3 regions of the Exiguobacterium sp. s161 genome follow, and region 3 is predicted to be linked to each of the others. Evidence: a T-box and tRNA genes for the amino acid it is inferred to sense, from the RefSeq annotation. Region 3 holds a T-box; the other regions hold tRNA genes.

Region 1 (6,068 bases), on a different contig from region 3:
TAGTCAAGTCCTCGCGACCATCCTAGTCGTCGCATTGATCATCAGCTTCGTTGGAGGGCTCGGAGCCAAGCGGATTCTACTCTCAACGAAAGTGAGACGAAAACAACATGACACAGTCTGATAAAGAAACACTGATACTAGACTCAGCGATGGCTTGCTTTTCTGAACTTGGTTATAAGGGTACGACGATCGAGCGTGTCGCCCGACGCGCTCACGTCGGAAAACCGACCGTCTACCAACTGTTTGAAAGTAAACTCAACTTGTTCGAATCGCTCGTAACCCGTGTGCTGCAAGAGATGAAAGAAGAAGCAGAACGCGCTTACGTCGAAAATGCGACGGTAGAAGAAAATAAACAAGCAATGATCGATGCTATCGTCTATCATCAGCAACAACATTTGTTCATTCTTCAAATCATTGAAGAAACACGTAATCTCAAATTACAAGAAATGCAGGAACTACGGACACGTATCGAACGGCATGTCGTCGAATATCTTAAAACGCTCCTTGAGACTCGCCTTGGACAAAATGATCGTGACGTACCAGTAGATGTCACAGCATTTCTGATTTTCCGGACGTATATCGCATTGATTGCCGAATGGCCATCGATTGCGCATCCACTTGAGCTCGATACGATTCGTCGTGCCATGCTACGTATTTTATGAATCAAAAAACCGCCGGTCAGTGGATCGGCGGTTTTTCATATTCTCGATTCTTTTCTAAATTCCGTGCCGTTTGACTAGAAGTAACTGTTTTTTCATCCTTCAAAGTACCAAATAACCAATCTCCCACCGGATTCGATACACCAAACCAATAGTGTTCATTTTTGAAATGATGTAACAGATGCGTCTTTTTCATCCATTTCCCAAAGCGTGTTCTCGGTTTCAGCGGAACGTGTGCCACGTAATGTTTCCATTCATACACAAGCAACATGACGATCAATCCACTCGCGGCTGCAGCTGTCGAAACGACAGATTGCGTCAGAAAATAGGTCAGCGCCGCAAAGAAACCAAGATTCGGCAAGGAATACCAGACCGGTAAAAACAACAGATGCAGTTCATTCGGATGCGCATGATGATCGTAATGAAGTCGTTTCAATAATTTTCGTCCAAGCACATTTTTAGGCGGTGGTAAATGGAACAAAAAACGATGCGTCAAATATTCACTGAAACTAAAGACGATCAATCCAAGACAAAAGAACAGTAAAATTGACCAATGAAACGGCTGAGCAAGGACATAACTACTGACCGCAATCAGTAATACGAGCATGATCAAAATATCCGGAAACAGAAAAAAACGACGATAGATATTTAACATAGGTGCCTTCCCCTTTCTCTTTCGTTACAGCATATAATCGTACGTTCATCGATTCGTCACGTTTTTTACTTCAAGTCGTGTAATCATTCTCGCTTCCTCCCTTATACTAAATAGAGAATGGAGTGATGATCACTTTGAGTTTATCGACCGGAATCATCTTCGTGTTACTCGCCTATACACTCATGTCGCTTTACGACATGTGGCAGGTATACCGGATAACGAGCAAACTTTGGATGTTTGTATTGTTTCTTGCAACATTAATCAGTCTCATCGTTGCCTTTTTTGTGGCCCCTGTCCTTGCTCTATTCTTTTACTGGTCACGCCATCCATTGAAACGAAACATCGGTATCGTATTACTGATTGTCGTATGTCTCATCTCAATCATGACAAAACTGTCGTCTTGATTGAATTCCTTCATGAACTACTCATGAAGGTTTTTTCATGTTCTACTACCGAAGAAGAGTCGGCGCATCAACTCACGTTCCGGCATCTCCGTCGTATTGAGGACGTCTAAAAATGGTCGATCATCATATGAAAGCTTCAGGATTTCTGAACGGACTTGATCCTTCTCCCAATCAATAATTGCTACTGGAGCAATAGCTGTTTGCTGACATCCAAGTGCACCTGGATTAATAAAGAGCGTTTGCTCTGTCTCGACTTGTTGCGCTGGATGATGGTGACCGAAACCAATGATCCGCGCCTCACTTCCAGCAAACAAGACGGATAAGTTGTCTTTCGTTCCATCCACTGTTTGCTTTAAGGGTTCTTCACCAATCTTCTTCGTCTGATCGGCATAAGCATAGTGCGTCAGGTGCATCGATTGTTCCTGATGCATGACATTTAAAACACGCGGTAAACGTTCCAAATACTTTTTATTTTCTTGTGTCAACGTATCCGCGATCCATTGGTGGTGCTCTTTCGCATGGCGGTAACTATCGGGATAGGTCTCCCCATGGATTAAAGCAAGGACACATTCATCATGGTTCCCAGAAATCGTTTGAATATCAGGTCGTTGCTTCAATAGATCAATGACTTCATTATGTTCTGGTCCAATGCCGACAAGATCACCGAGACAATAGACGGCATCGATATCTGATTGTTGATCAAGATAGGACAAAACCGCACGCAAAGCTGATGCATTGCCGTGAATATCTGTAAAAAGCATCACTTTCATGTAAACGCCTCCATTGTTGGTACATTAGGATTTCCAGATGATACCGTGAATTCCTGTCAGATTTCAGGAAAAAATAAATTGTCAGAAAATATTGATTATTACCCAAGAGCATGTTAGGCTTAGAAAAATTCACAGAGAGGGGCACGATCAAATGATTCCGACGCAACAGCCATTTAACCAAGTCGGTCGACTGATTATTCTATGCATGAGGGACTGAAAACTTTTCCGATGATGAAACGGAAATGATTTTTGGGCCCTTCTTTCGATGCATCGAATGAGGCGCCCGCACAGAATGAGTGGCGCCTATCCCAAAAACGGATAGGCTTTTTTCATGGCAAAAAATAGAGATAGATAGAGAGAGGATGACAACGTTGAAAGAATATGCGATGGATCGAATGGTAAAAGTATCAGCTGGAATGGCAAATGCCGTTCTTGTAACACTCGGTGTCGGACTCCTGATTGAGACACTCGGAAATCTTCTACATATCCAAATGCTACTGACGATTGGTGGTGTCGCAAAAGTACTACTCGCCCCTGCACTTGGTGCCGGTATTGCCTTTCAGCTCGGAGGAAATACACTTGTCCTGTTCAGCGCGATGATCGCAGCGACGATCGGTGGTGCCGCTCTTCAATCAACTGCTTCTGGACTCGTTCTTGTACCCGGTCAGCCGATCAGTGCGTTACTCGCAGCTGCCGTCGCTGTATACGTCGGAAAACGTATGACTGGAAAAACGAAATTTGACATGATGGTCATCCCGATGAGTGCTGTCCTTGCTGGCGGCGTGACTGGAATCGGTGCTGCTGCCGTCACGACACCACTCCTTACAAAATTCAGTGCCATGATCACAGCATCCGTTGAATCATCTCCAATCGCAACTTCTCTTGTCATCGCACTCATCTTTAGTGTCTTATTGATGTCTCCTGCTTCGTCCGCTGCACTCGCTATCGCTTTGCAACTTGATCCTGTAGCAAGTGCCGCTGCGCTGATTGGCTGTTCCGCTCAATTCGTCGGCTTCACGTTGATGGCATACCGTCAGACGGATCCAGGTGGTTTGATTGCTTCATTCTTTGTAACACCTAAAGTACAATTCCCGAATATCGTTAAAAATCCTCGTCTGGTCGTTGCACCGTTTCTCGCAGCGATGATTTCAGCTCCTGTCGCGACGCTTCTTCTCTCTTTGAAAGTACCGTACGAACTCGCAGGACTTGGATTAAATTCGATGATTGCCCCACTCAATATCTTCGTCAACCAAGGTCCTCAGGCGTTCCTCGTCTTCTTCTTGACTGGTGTCGTTCTACCTGGCGTCTTGACGCTCGTCTTCTATCGATTGACGACCGTCGCAGGGTGGACGAAGCGTGGCGATCTTCACCTCGAAATTCAATAAAACAATTTACCTCCCTTCCAACTATTCCTGATTGATTTCGGGAATAGTTTTTTAACGCAAAAAAATCGCTCCTTCGAAAAGGAACGATTTCGGTATGATTCTGACTGGGCTCGAACCAGCGACCTCTACCCTGTCAAGGTAGCGCTCTCCCAGCTGAGCTACAGAATCATGCTGTGTTGTTACTGGGTATGTTTTTATTATAGCAGCATATCGAAAAGTGTAAAGCCTTTTTAACAAAAAAATTCATCTTTTTTCAAAAAGATCTTTTTAAATAAAAACAGTTTTAAAGTTGCGGGTTCTATGAGTGTCCTCTACTATGTAAATAAGCACATATAAAAGAAAGGAGCGTTCATATGAACTTTTTAACTCGATTTAGTTTGAAGAACTCGGTTGCTGTCTTCATCATTGCAATCCTATTGATTTTAGGAGGCGTGTATTCCTTCTCACAATTAAAAGTCGATCAGTTCCCAGAAATCGAGTTTCCTCAGATTTCAATCGAAGCGGTTTACCCTGGTGCATCACCTGACGATGTCGATAAACAAGTCGTCTCAAAGCTTGAAACTTCCCTTAAAGGAATTGAAGGGGCTACCAAGCTAACAAGCTCTTCTTATGAAAGTATCGGTATCTTAAACATCGAATTCCCATTCGATACTGATATGGATAAGGTCGAACAACAAATCGATGCTGCCATCCAAGATGCGAATCTACCGGAGGAAGCAACGACGAAATTAAATCGTCTGTCCTTTGGATCGTTCCCGATCTATAATATCTCTTTCTTTAGCAAAGATGGCAAAGACATCGAAAAAATTCTAAAGGAAGATATCGAACCTGAACTTAATAAGATTCCAGGCATCAACAGCGTGTCGGTTGGTGGCTATAAGGATGATCTCGTTCAAATCACCGTCGATAAGGAGAAAGCGACGGAAGCGGGTCTCTCGCTCTCAAGCATCAAGGAACAAATCAATGGAAAGTATGTCTCGTTCCCATCTGGTCAGCTATCAGAAAACGATTCGAAAATTCCGATTCGTGTTGAGGAAAAATTAGAAAATCTAGATAAACTAAAAAATCTACAATTGACACCTGCTGCAGGTGCGGCTAGTTCATCAAGTAACGGTCAAACAGGTGGTTCATCTGCTGGCGGTCCACCACAAGGGGCAACGCAAGGACCACCAAGTACAACAGGTGGTGCAGCTGCAGATCAGGCTTCTGAACCTGTAGAACCGATTCGCCTAGAGGATATCGCAAAAATCGAAGCCGTCTCACAACAAAGTGAAAAAACACGTTACGATTTAAAAGATTCCTTATCGATGGCGATCACGAAAAAACAAGATGCCAATACGGTCGAAATCGCAGATGAAGTCACGAAGATCCTCAATAAATATGACGACCAAGTCGACTATACGATTGGGATTGATTCAGCGAAGGATATCGAGGAGTCCGTTGCGACACTCGTCAAAGAAGGATTACTTGGTGCCCTCTTCGCATCACTCGCTGTACTCTTATTCTTGCGGAACATCCGCGCGACGATCATCGCCATCGTCTCGATTCCATTGTCATTACTCATCGCCGCTATCTTCTTGAACTGGCAAGATATCTCCCTGAACATCATGACACTTGGTGGGATGGCTGTTGCAGTCGGTCGTGTCGTCGATGATAGTATCGTTGTCATCGAGAACATCTTCCGGCGCGTCCGAAAATCCGAATCTGGTATGACGGATGAGATCATCGAACAATCGACAAAAGAGATTCTAAAAGCAATCACGTCATCGACGCTGACGACCGTCGTCGTCTTCCTACCGATTGGATTTGTCGGTGGGATTACTGGTAAGTTCTTCTTACCGTTCGCTTTGACGATTATTTTCTCATTACTTGCTTCACTACTCGTTGCGATCACGATCGTACCGATTCTCGCGAAGTTTGCCTTCAAAAAGGTACCAGCAGAAGAAAAAGAAGGCGCTCTCCAACGTTGGTATGGCAAGCTGATTGAAAAATCACTCTCGCACAAGGCGATTATCTTGGTCGTATCGTTCATCCTTCTCGGTGGTTCCCTAGCGATCGTACCGCGTCTCGGCTTTACGTTCATTCCGAACGAGGCATCGAAGACCTTGACGGCATCGCTTGAACTTCCGGCTGCGACATCACTTGAAAAAACAAGTGACGTCTCGTTTGAGATGGAAAAAATGTTTGATAAAGAA
Region 2 (6,068 bases), on a different contig from region 3:
CAAAAATCCAAACATCATTGACGAAGCAGCGATTAAAGCGGCTGGAGCAAAAGGTGTCATGAAGATGGGGGCAACTAGCGTTCAAATCATCATTGGCACGGACGTCGAGTTCGTTGCGGATGCGATGAAACGACAGAAGTAAAGAAAACGACCTTTCCTGAGCTCAGGAAAGGTCGTTTTGCTGTACGTTCGCAACAGGTGCTGTTTTGCTTGAGCGATAGATTGGATAAAAGATTCCGATCAAGATGATGACGATCCCGATCCATTGGGAACTCATCAGATGTTCTCCTAAAATTAAGACGGAACAGATGACTGCTGTCGGTAGTTCAGCCGCTCCAAGTAAAGAAACGCTTGCTGGGGAGAGATGAGGTGCGCCAGCAGCAAATAAGAGTGGTGGTAAAATCAATGCGAACAGACCGAGCGGAATCGCGTATAACAGAAGTCCATTTTCGAAGTTCGCAGAGGACAAGAACGTCGTCGGTGGATACATGGTCATGACGAAAGCAAGACCACCTGTCATCATGTAAAAACTTTTCTTGATGACGGGTAAATGATTGGCGATGCGTCCACTAGCGAGTAAGAAAATGGAAAAGCTGACAGCCGCTCCAAGACCGAATAATGTTCCACGTAAATCGAGTGGACTCGAGTAAGCGGCACTTGCAAGAATGGCTCCGCCAATTAGTAGAATCGCGGACAGAAAATGCGCACGACTAGGTAAACGTCTGAATGCGAGCGCATCGATGATGACGCCAATCCAAGTAAATTGGAATAAGAGAATAATCGCAACGGACGCGGATACGGTTTGAAGACTTTGATAGTACAGATAACCAGTTGTACCACTTGAGATACCAATCAGCATGAGAAGACCAGCTGTTTTGAGATCGAGACGAAGATTTTTCGTAAATAAGGCAAGTCCGAAAATCATCAGCCAGCCGAAGAAAAATTGACTACCTGAAACGGCTGCTGAGTTGAATCCAGCAGCATAAGCGAGTTTGACGATCGTTGAGAGGACACCATAACTGATAGCGCCGATGAGAACGAATAAAGTGGCTTTTGAGCGATGCATGAATAATTTCCCTCCATTTTTAGTAAAAACCACACAAAAAAGGTTGCAACGGGGCCTTGTCCAGGTTTTTTGGACAGGGTTTGGTTGCAACCTGTGTGATTTATTGAGTTGATGTGTCGAGCAAACGATACAGCCGGGTTTTCGTTTGATTATACTGAACGGTCAGTGTATTCCACTTTTTTAATGACGCGGTAGCTTTCCGTGTTAAACGATTTAAATCCGCTGTTGACTCATCAATCTTAACGAAATCCGGTTTTTTCGTCAAGTGTGAAAGCACTTTCTTTTCAGCGTCCATCGCTTGTCGATACGTTTTTGAGAACGTTTGAAACGTTTGCTGGCGTTCCTTGATGATTGTCACTAAGGCAGTTCCTTCTGTTTTTGCTTTACCATCAAGTTTGTTGACAGCATCCTGCAATTCTTCAAGATCAAGTTCAGCATACGTTTCCTTACGTAGTGTTTCTTCTTGTTTCAATAAAGCAAGCCGTTCATCATTTAAGGCTTCTAGTTCCTCTCGTTCATTTTGAGAGCGTTTGATTTCTTCAGCACCTGCATCAAGAACGGCTTGGTACGTATTAACTGAAATTTCATCCTTACGAGCACGTTGATCAGCTAGCGTGAATGCTTTCTCTTCACCTTTGACTTGTTGCTCTAGCTGTTCATGAAGAGAGGCTGGTGAATCGTTGGAACAGGCAGCGAGTCCGAAGCTCGACAGGAACAGTACTGCTACGAATGATTTTTTCATCTGGATAGTAACTCCTTATAAATTTGAGTGTTGCGCGAAGTTGTACGGAATATGGAAATCTTCATCATAAATCGCGAATTGATAGCCTTTTTTCTGAAGTCCGGCAACAATAGCTGGAAGTGCCTTGATGGCTTGTGGTTGTTCATGTAAGAGTATGATTTCAAACGGACGCTCTGCTCGCCGAATGACCGTATTCGCTACTTCTTTTGCACTATCTTTGTAATACCAGTCCATTGAATCGATTGACCAGTCCCACACGCGGAAGTCTGCTGAATGAATGGCAGATGCCATTTTTTTCGTGATGCCGGGATCAGAGCTATAAGGCGGTCGTGTCAAATGTGGTGTTAGCTTCGTCAACTCATGGATTTTCTTCTGAACACTTTGCATCTCTGAGACATACTTTCCTTTTTCGTACAATGTATCGTAATCGTGTGTTTCCCCGTGTAATCCGATATAGTGTCCAGCTTTAGCAGTAGCTTTGACTTCTTGCGGAAAAGCCTCTACTTGTGATCCGAGATAAAAGAAAGTAGCACGAGTCTGAAGTTGATCCAATGTTCGAAGTAAGTCCGGTGTTAATGCGGATGGACCATCCTCGAATGTTAAATAAGCGACTTTTTTCGTCACACCATTCCATTTTTCCACGCGTGCTTTTTCCATATTGACGACAGGTACTTCAGTAATGGATTTGCCTGTCGTAATGGATTGTTGTTCAGGAGTAAACACGTATCGGTAAGCGACATATCCCCCAACTCCGAGAAAGACAAGTGTGAGAAGTAAGAAAAACCGAGGTAAAAACTTTCTTTTTTTTGTACGCGGTCGTGGACCGAGTTCGCTAGCGTGGCTTGAGGTAAATGGATCCATCGTTGTCTGTCGCTCCTTTTGTCAAAAATATCATATACAGATAATGTAACATTCTGACTGTTTCTTTTGTAACAAACAGATGACAAAAAGATGACGGAAAATCGATTTTTCTAAAAAATACTGATTTATTTAGAAAGAATTTAAAAGAAATAAAAAAACAACCACTAAGTAAGTGATTGTTTCATGTGTTATTAGTGTTCTGTTACAGCACACTCATCGCATTCCGTTTGATAGGATTCACATTGTTCATCCATCTCTTTTCCGCAATGGGCACACGTCTTGACAGGAAGCTCACGATAGAATGCAGCAGATGCTTCTTGGTAAAGGGGTTGTTCCATGTGTTTTTCCTCCTTCAAAGTAAACGCAATGATCTTTTTTCTTGATTTTATTGTATTAGTACAGTAGTTGAATGTCAACTGTTGTTTTATAACAGCTAGTTCATTTGAAGTACTGATAGAGGACAATGAAAAAGAGACATGCTACGATATCTAAGTAATCTGATAATGATAAGGGGGATTTACACATGACACAGACAACACTTGATACAATGCGTGTCTTAACAGAAAGACGTTCCGTTCGTCATTACGACGAAACGTTCAAGCTTTCAAAACAGGAAGTAGAAGAACTATTAGAATGGACGACAGCGGCGCCGAGTGCTTGGAATTTGCAACATTGGCATTTCACGGTCTTTCATTCGGAAGAAGCGAAGCAACAGCTTGCACCGATCGCATACAATCAGCCGGCTATCACTTCGGCTTCAGCAGTCATTGCGATCTTAGGTGATGTTCAAGCTAATCGAAACTACAATCCAGTGTACGGTCCAGCAGTAGAAGCAGGTGGCATGACAGAGGATTTGTTTGATTCGATCAAGGCACAGGTAGAAGGCGCTTATCAAAGTGAGGCGTATGGACGCGATGCGGCAATGTCGAATGCGAGTCTTGCTGCGATGCAATTAATGCTTGCGGCAGAAGCGCGTGGATTATCAACACTCGCAATGGGGGGATTTGATCATCAACGTTTTGCGGAAACGTTCATCACCGAATCACGGTATGTACCGGTCATGTTGATTGCTGTCGGAAAAGCGGTTGAAGATGCGAAAAAGCGTCCGGCACTACGTTTACCGATTGATCGAGTGTCGACCTTCCTGTAAGTCATTCAAAATGGAGGAAGCGGGGTTCAATTCCTCCATTTTAATTTTTTTATTTTTTTTCAGAAAAAGACTTGTCAGCCTTTTAGTTTCTTGATATATTAATACATGTCCTAGCAAGTACATAACGTACTGCAAACATGATTCTGTAGCTCAGCTGGGAGAGCGCTACCTTGACAGGGTAGAGGTCGCTGGTTCGAGCCCAGTCAGAATCATACCGAAAGCCCGCTTTTCCTTTATAGGAAAAGCGGGCTTTTTTTATTATTTCTTTATCTCATCCTCTGTGACCCATTTATGGTTTTTCACCATCTCTCCACCGTCCGTCGGTTCATAGTTCACCATGTAGACCGTCGTTTCCTTTACTTCATCAATCGTCGTTTTTGCTCCATCCATACCTTTCATATGATCCGCTTTGACAGTCGTTTCATCACCAACTTGCAGTGGCTTAGTTGGAACGGGATCGAGTTCTTCCTGAATGACCCATTTATGATTTTTCACCATCTTTCCACCAGTAGTCGGTTTGTAACTAATCGCATAGACGACGGTATCGTAAGCTCCCGCAATCGTTGCTTTAGCTCCGTCCATACCGTCCATATGATCCGTCGTCAACGTGACGTTGCTTCCTTTCGGATAAGTCGGATCACTGGCTTCCTTTAGACCAGACGGTATCTTTCCATCACTCGAATGCATCATATCTCCATGAGACATGTCGTGTGAGTCGCTATTGCTTCCTTCGTCATTTGAAGCGGATCCGCATGCACTGAGCCAAAGCGTAGAACTAAGAGCCAGTGCGGTTAACGTCAATGATTTTTTCATATTAAAATCCTCCTGAATTCACAATTTACTAGTCTTTTTTACTATACCCAGCGTATGTGCAAATCGTGTGCAGATGAGGTGACAGTTTTGTTTGTCAGCGTCGATCGTGTTTTTTTCGCTATACTAAAGTGAAGAGAAAGGGAGGAAATGTCATGCGTCGTATTTCATACTCGGTCGGAGGAATCGTGCTTGCGGCATTTTTAATTTGTGGCAGTGTGTTGTTTGGGACGTTGTATTATCAGTTATCTCAAACACGAACGCAGGAAGTAGTGGACGGTTTACTGAACCGAGGAAATACCCATCGTGATGTCCTTGTCGATTCCTATGACCAAACGACAATGCGCCATGTCAGCATGATGGAAGCAGATTCATCTTTTACTGTGGTGATCACTGATGCAGATGGAAAACAACTCGAAGCGTCACGACCTTTGTCGAATGAGATGAAAAGTGTGCTAGAGCATACGGATTTCGATTACCGTCAACAAGGAAAAATCGTGACGATGCGTGACTTTTTAATGACGGACAGTCCCATTACCATCGACGGGAAACATCGGGGGCATGTCTTCATGTTCGCTTCTAAAGCAATCGTAGATCACGTACTTGATCCGTTGAAACAGCAGTTTTTCCAAGTGGGTCTGCTCGCACTATTGTTAGCAGGTGCGGCAAGTATTTGGACGACCCGACTCATCTCTCGTCCGTTGATTCAGATGGAAAAAGCGACGGCACGCCTATTAGATGGAGAAGGTGGAGAGTTGCCGATTGATCGACAAGACGAACTGGGACAATTGGCGCGTTCGATTCAGCAATTAAAACAGGATCTCGATTTTTTGAATCGAGAACGATCCGAATTTTTAGCAAGCGTATCTCATGAATTACGCACACCATTGACATATATAAAGGGATACGCGGATATTCTCGAACGCCAAACGTTGACGCCGGATGAGCAACAACGCTACATTACGATCATTCGAGAAGAAAGTCAGCAAATGAATGAATGGATTGAGCAATTATTTTGGCTAGCACGCATTGATGCGAATGCTTTTATGATGGAACGAAAACCTGTCGATGTCGAAGACTTGATTCATCAAGTGATACGATTGATGCGCCTGGACATCGAACAAGAAAATGTTTCGTTCGAGATAGAAGGTGAGCGATTAGAAGTGATGGGTGACGCTCAGCAGCTCCGTCAGATGATCGTGAATATCATTGAAAATGCACGACGACATACGACGTCGGGAAAAATTATCGTTCGTTATGGTGTCAACGCAGTAGGGGCTTTCATTCAAATCGAAGATACAGGAGAAGGAATCGCTGCAGAATCTTTACCTCATGTAACGAAACGGCTCTACCGAACGGAAGCATCTCGTTCTCGAAAACATGGAGGAACTGGAATCGGACTCTCCATCGTTGAAGCAATTGCTCAGACACATGGAGCA
Region 3 (6,068 bases):
TTCTGCTTTTAAATCTTCAACGATTTGTTTCCGGCATTCGAAGCGATCCATACCTTCGTATTTCCCTGCGTTCTCGTTCATCGTTCCGTCTTCATTCATGACGAGGACACGTGGTAACTCGTGACGGTTACCGACTTCGAAGTCGTTCGGGTCGTGCGCTGGTGTGATCTTAACGACACCTGTACCGAACTCCATGTCGACATAGTCATCGGCAACAATCGGAATCTCGCGACCAACGATTGGTAACGTGATTGTTTTTCCGACGAGGTGAGCATAACGCTCATCCTTCGGGTTCACGGCGATCGCTGTATCACCGAGCATCGTCTCAGGACGTGTCGTCGCTAGTTCAACGTGACCTGAACCGTCCGTTAGTGGATAGCTGAAGTGATAGAACGCACCTTCTATATCCTTGTAGATGACTTCGATATCCGAGATCGCTGTTTTCGTCGCTGGGTCCCAGTTAACGATGTATTCGCCGCGGTAGATCAAGCCTTTTTCGTAAAGTTTCACGAAGACTTCTTGAACCGCTTCTGACAATCCTTCGTCAAGCGTGAAACGCTCCCGTGAATAGTCGAGTCCAAGACCGAGTTTTGCCCATTGTGCACGGATCGTTGACGCGTACTCTTCTTTCCATGCCCATGATTGCTCGAGGAATTTCTCGCGCCCCATTTCAAGACGTGATTGTCCTTCTGCCCGCAGTTTTTGTTCGACTTTTGCTTGCGTCGCGATACCGGCATGGTCCATTCCTGGTAGGTAAAGAACGTCGAATCCTTGCATCCGCTTCATCCGTGTCAGCATGTCTTGTAACGTTGTGTCCCACGCGTGACCAAGGTGCAATTTACCTGTGACGTTCGGTGGTGGAATGACGATCGTGTACGGCTCTTTTTCTGGATCCTGATCGGCTTTGAAATAGTCACCTTTCACCCAAAAGTCGTACCATTTTTCTTCCGTTGCCTGCGGATCATACTTCGTTGGCATTGATAATTCCTGCATCCTGATCGCTCCCTTTTTGTCCATAATAAAAACGGCTTCTCTCGTCCTATGCTAAGGACGAAAGAAAGCCGTTGCTTTTTTCCGCGGTACCACCTTAGTTCATCCACAATCGGATGCCCTCGAGCCACGTAACGTGTGGAGAACGGATATCGCTCGTAAGACTCACGATACCAGCTCGTGGGGTGACCTTCCTCCTGTTCGCCCGTCACATCTTTCAGCCAAGGATGTGTTCTCTACACCGGTACGAATACAGGACTACTCTTCCCGTCATCGCTGTTGCCATTTTCTTCTTTACTTATTTTAGCCGAGAGTTCAAGCAATCGTCAAGAACTGCTTAACGACCAAATTCAACTTGGAGTTCTTGGAACGTCAATTCGACGGCTTCGATCGTCCGCTCGATGTCTTCGTCCGTGTGGGCGATTGACAGGAAGAGACCTTCGAATTGTGACGGTGGTAAGAAGACACCACGCGCCGCCATCTTTTGATAATACGAACGGAACATCTCAAGATTCGATGTTTTCGCTTTTTCGAAGTTCGTGACGCGCTCATCCGTGAAGAAGACACCGAACATCGCGCCTGCACGGTTCGTCGTCAACGGAATGTTATACTTCGCCGCAGCGTTCAGGTAGCCTTCTGACAAACGGCTCGCTTTCCGGTCGAACTCTGCATAGTGTTCTGGTTTCAATTGTGTCAATGTCGCTAGACCTGCTGCCATCGCGAGTGGGTTCCCGGATAACGTACCTGCTTGATAGATTGGACCTTGTGGTGCGATCTGCTCCATGATGTCACGACGTCCACCGTAAGCACCAACTGGCATTCCGCCGCCGATGACTTTACCGAGACACGTGATATCCGGTGTGACACCGAAATGTCCTTGGGCACAGTGGAATCCGACACGGAAACCGGTCATGACTTCGTCAAAGATCAGTAAAGCGCCGTTTTCTGACGTGATTTCCCGTAAGCCTTCGAGGAATCCTGGTTCTGGTGGCACGAAGCCCATGTTCCCAGCAGCCGGTTCGACGATGACACCGGCGATATCGTCGCCATGTTTTTCGAACGCGATCCGGACAGCGTCCAAATCATTGTACGGAACTGTCAGCGTCATGCTCGCGATTTGCGCCGGAACGCCTGGTGAATCTGGTAATCCGAGTGTCGCGACACCTGAACCTGCTTTGATCAAGAGCGAGTCACCGTGACCATGGTAACAGCCTTCGAACTTCAAGATTTTCGTCCGACCTGTGTAGCCACGTGCGAGACGAAGGGCAGCCATCGTCGCTTCAGTCCCTGAGTTGACCATCCGGACGACTTCGACCGACGGCACACGACTGATGACGACTTCCGCCATCGCTGATTCGATTTCCGTTGGTGTCCCGTAGCTCCAGCCACGCGTTGCTTGTTCTTGAATTGCTGACGTGACGATTGGATCGGCATGACCGAGAATCATTGGTCCCCATGACAAGACATAATCGATATATTCTTTTCCGTCGATATCATAGAGCTTCGATCCTTTCGCATGATCTGCGAAAATCGGTGTCATCCCGACCGATTTATAAGCACGGACCGGACTGTTGACACCACCCGGCATGAGCGGGAGTGCCCGCTCGAATGCTTCTTTTGATTTTGAGTTCTGGTTAATTAAGCTCATTTCGACCCCTCCAGGTAACGACAAATGTCTTTTGCGAAATAGGTGATGATTAAATCAGCGCCTGCTCGTTTAAAGCCAAGCATCGTCTCAAGGACGATTCGTTCTTCATCGATCCAGCCGTTCAAGGCAGCGGCTTTGACCATTGCATACTCACCCGATACGTTATATGCGACAATTGGTAAATCGATTCGCTCGCGCACATCGCGAATGATATCCATGAACGCAAGTGCAGGTTTAACGATCATGAAGTCAGCTCCTTGATCGACGTCCGCTGTTGCTTCGCGGAACGCTTCGCGACGGTTTGCCGGGTCCATTTGATAACCTTTCCGGTCGCCTTCTCCCGGTGCCGAGTTCGCTGCATCACGGAATGGACCGTAATAAGCAGACGCATATTTAACACCGTAGCTCATGACCGGAATGTGGCTGAAGCCGTTCTCGTCTAATCCTTGACGAATCGCTGCGACGAATCCGTCCATCATCGATGATGGCGCGATGACGTCGGCACCTGCTCGGGCTTGTGAGATTGCTGTCTTGACGTGAAGCGGTAATGACGCATCATTATCGACCGTACCGTCGGCGACGATTCCACAATGACCTGTCGACGTATATTCACATAAGCATGTGTCGGCGATGACCGTTAGCTGCGGGGCAACCTTCTTGACGAGACGTGTCGCTTCTTGAACGATTCCGTGATCGTGAAACGCACCTGATCCTTGCTCGTCTTTCAAGTGGTCGTGCGGGACACCGAATAAAATGACAGATTCGATTCCGAGTGCGACGACTTCTTCAATCTCAGCCGTCAGATGATCGAGTGATAAGTTGAAGACGCCAGGCATCGAACTGACTTCGCGTTTAATGTCTTCGCCTTCAGCGACAAAAATCGGATAAATCAAATCTGATTTATGCAACTGATTCTCGCGGACGAGTGACCGGAGTGATGCGGTATGACGTAAACGACGGTGACGTGCGTATTCTAATGTGTTCATGCTGATTCCTCCTCAATGATACGATCAATCATGCCGTCCACCGTGAATTCACGGGCGACATGGATCGGTTGAAGTCCGGCTGCTTTTGCTGCTTGCTCCGTGACCGTCCCGATGACGATGAATATCGTCTGTGGGGCTAACGGCGCAATCGCTTCGACAGCGGAAGGACTCTGCAGTCCAATATAGGTGGCAGTTCTGACAAGTGCTTCAGGTAGTCGACGGGTGACGGTTTCATAGGTGATGATATCTTCAATTGTGAATCGATTCAGTTTCCGTAACTGATCGACTGGTGCTTGACGCGACCGATTCCCACGCGCAAAAACGATATGATCGCCGTCAGACAAGTGTGGTCCGAGTTCTGCGACGAGTGCGTCTCCTGTAAAGGTCGACGGACAGAAGTCGGCCGTTCGACCGTACTTCGCAAGTGCGTCTGCCGTCTTTCGTCCAACGACCGCGATACGTGTTGCTGTTAATTCAGGCAACGCATCAGCAATCCGGTGGACACCATTCGGACTCGTCACGATGAGCCAATCCATTCCCTTCGGCAATGTAAACGAAACCGGTCGCGTTTCAATGACAGGATAGTGCACTGACTCGATCGCGACGGCGCGCAGTCGCGCCATCTGCTCGGTCGTCGGTGGTCGGCTGCCCGTGAAGAGTACCTGCTTACAAGTCATCCGGAAGTGTCGCGAGAATCTCACGACCGCCCGAAGCAAGCAGACGTTCTGCAACATCTTGACCGAGTTGCATCGGGTCAAGACCTGATTCGCGCTCGAGTAGGATTTGCTCACCATCGACGGATCCAATGAATCCGACAAGTGTCGTTGACATGTCTTCGTTGATCGTTGCGAATCCACCGACCGGAACGTGACAGCTACCTTCGATCGCCGCTAAGAACGCGCGCTCTGCGTAAGCTACTTTTTCCGTCATCTGATCATGGATCAGGTGCAGAAGGTCACGTACTTCTTGATCATGTTCGCGACATTCGATACCGAGGATTCCTTGACCGACGGCTGGAATCATGTCATCTGTCGAGAGATATTCCGAGACGACGTCTTCAGACCAACCCATCCGTTGTAGACCAGCTGCTGCGAGCAAAATTCCGTCAAACGGACCATTCTTTAATTTATCGAGTCGTGTGTCGATGTTTCCGCGAATCGATTCGATTTTTAAATCAGGGCGGAGTTTTAGCAATTGCGATCCACGACGTAAGCTACTCGTGCCGACAACTGCACCTTCTGGCAAGGAAGCAAGACCTTCGCCTGTTTTCGTGATCAAGGCATCACGCGCATCGACACGTGCTGGTGTGGCACCGATGATGAGACCATCCGGTAATTCAGAAGGTAGATCCTTCATGCTGTGAACGGCAAAATCGATTTCTTCGTCAATCATCTGTTGCTCGATCTCTTTTACGAATAATCCTTTACCGCCGACTTTCGAGAGCGTCACATCCAAAATGCGGTCCCCTTTTGTGATGATGTTCTTGATTTCGAACTCATACGGCGCGCCGGCTTGTTTCAACTGGTCAATGACCCATTTCGTCTGTGTCATCGCTAGCTTCGAGCTTCGCGATCCAACAATGATTTTTCGCATGCTAAAATCCCCCTGTACAATGATAAAGGGGCGGCACAAGTCCGCCCCATGCATTTTCTATTGTAACACAAATCGTGCTTTGTTCACCGGTTCACAGCTTTTGCAGAAGGTGTCGTCTCTTCTGATGTCATGACATCATCTTCGAGCCCTTCGAACAAGTCTTCGTTTAATGCAAACGTATCCATGAACTGCGCAATCCGCTCATCGGCATCTGGCTTCGCTGCCGCATCTTTAATATAAGACAACGGCTCACGCAACAACTGGTTGATGATTGATTTCATGTGTTTGCCAATGACGGTTTTTTCGCGTTTTGACATATCCGGTAATTTCCGTTCCAAGCTTTGCATCGTTTCTTGTTGAATCCGCAATGCCTGGTCTCGTAATTCCGTGATGATCGGTACGACACCAAGTGTCGTCATCCAACCTTCGAACTCAGCGATTGCTGCTTCGATCCGTTGTTCGATTTTCGCCGCTTCCTTCATCCGTTCCGCCATGTTTTGTTGGACAATCGATGTCAAATCATCGACATCGTACAAATGAACACCCGGTAAATCACCGACGGTCGGTTCAATGTCCCTTGGTACGGCGATATCGATCAAGAGGAATGGACGATCGTGCCGGAACAGCTGTGCTGCCGCGATGTCTTCCCGTTTGATGATGGCACGTTTGGCACCTGTTGAAGAGATGACGATGTCTGCCCGAAGCAAACCGCACTGCATCTCGTTAATCGAATGTGCCGATCCTTCGAACCGATTCGCGACCTCTTCTGCTTTAGCTAACGTCCGGTTAAAGACCGTGATATCGCGTGCCCCTGCTTCATATAGGTTGAGCGTCGTCAATTCGCCGGTTTC

Evidence for each region. The T-box of region 3 lies ahead of KNQ14_RS03285 (valine--tRNA ligase). A T-box ahead of a tRNA ligase gene usually reads a tRNA of that ligase, here a tRNA-Val.
Region 1: it encodes a tRNA-Val, which carries the amino acid that the T-box ahead of KNQ14_RS03285 (valine--tRNA ligase) is inferred to sense. The anticodon was not compared.
Region 2: it encodes a tRNA-Val, which carries the amino acid that the T-box ahead of KNQ14_RS03285 (valine--tRNA ligase) is inferred to sense. The anticodon was not compared.

The regions. Positions count from the first base shown of each region.
Region 1 covers NZ_JACSNH010000005.1:134,935-141,002, forward strand. The annotation lists gene KNQ14_RS13225 (YhgE/Pip domain-containing protein) at 1-121, shown strand, start outside; gene KNQ14_RS13230 (TetR/AcrR family transcriptional regulator) at 108-662, shown strand; gene KNQ14_RS13235 (sterol desaturase family protein) at 679-1,314, opposite strand; gene KNQ14_RS13240 (hypothetical protein) at 1,440-1,718, shown strand; gene KNQ14_RS13245 (metallophosphoesterase family protein) at 1,754-2,488, opposite strand; gene KNQ14_RS13250 (PTS sugar transporter subunit IIC) at 2,851-3,873, shown strand; tRNA gene KNQ14_RS13255 (tRNA-Val) at 3,969-4,041, opposite strand; gene KNQ14_RS13260 (efflux RND transporter permease subunit) at 4,227-6,068, shown strand, end outside.
Region 2 covers NZ_JACSNH010000005.1:147,363-153,430, reverse strand. The annotation lists gene nagE (N-acetylglucosamine-specific PTS transporter subunit IIBC) at 1-142, shown strand, start outside; gene KNQ14_RS13330 (EamA family transporter) at 164-1,066, opposite strand; gene KNQ14_RS13325 (YkyA family protein) at 1,167-1,808, opposite strand; gene KNQ14_RS13320 (polysaccharide deacetylase family protein) at 1,824-2,669, opposite strand; gene yhfH (protein YhfH) at 2,861-3,007, opposite strand; gene KNQ14_RS13310 (nitroreductase family protein) at 3,193-3,819, shown strand; tRNA gene KNQ14_RS13305 (tRNA-Val) at 3,959-4,031, shown strand; gene KNQ14_RS13300 (YdhK family protein) at 4,078-4,632, opposite strand; gene KNQ14_RS13295 (HAMP domain-containing sensor histidine kinase) at 4,785-6,068, shown strand, end outside.
Region 3 covers NZ_JACSNH010000001.1:680,567-686,634, reverse strand. The annotation lists gene KNQ14_RS03285 (valine--tRNA ligase) at 1-993, opposite strand, end outside; T-box leader at 1,044-1,273, opposite strand; gene hemL (glutamate-1-semialdehyde 2,1-aminomutase) at 1,328-2,638, opposite strand; gene hemB (porphobilinogen synthase) at 2,635-3,624, opposite strand; gene KNQ14_RS03270 (uroporphyrinogen-III synthase) at 3,621-4,325, opposite strand; gene hemC (hydroxymethylbilane synthase) at 4,291-5,217, opposite strand; gene hemA (glutamyl-tRNA reductase) at 5,301-6,068, opposite strand, start outside.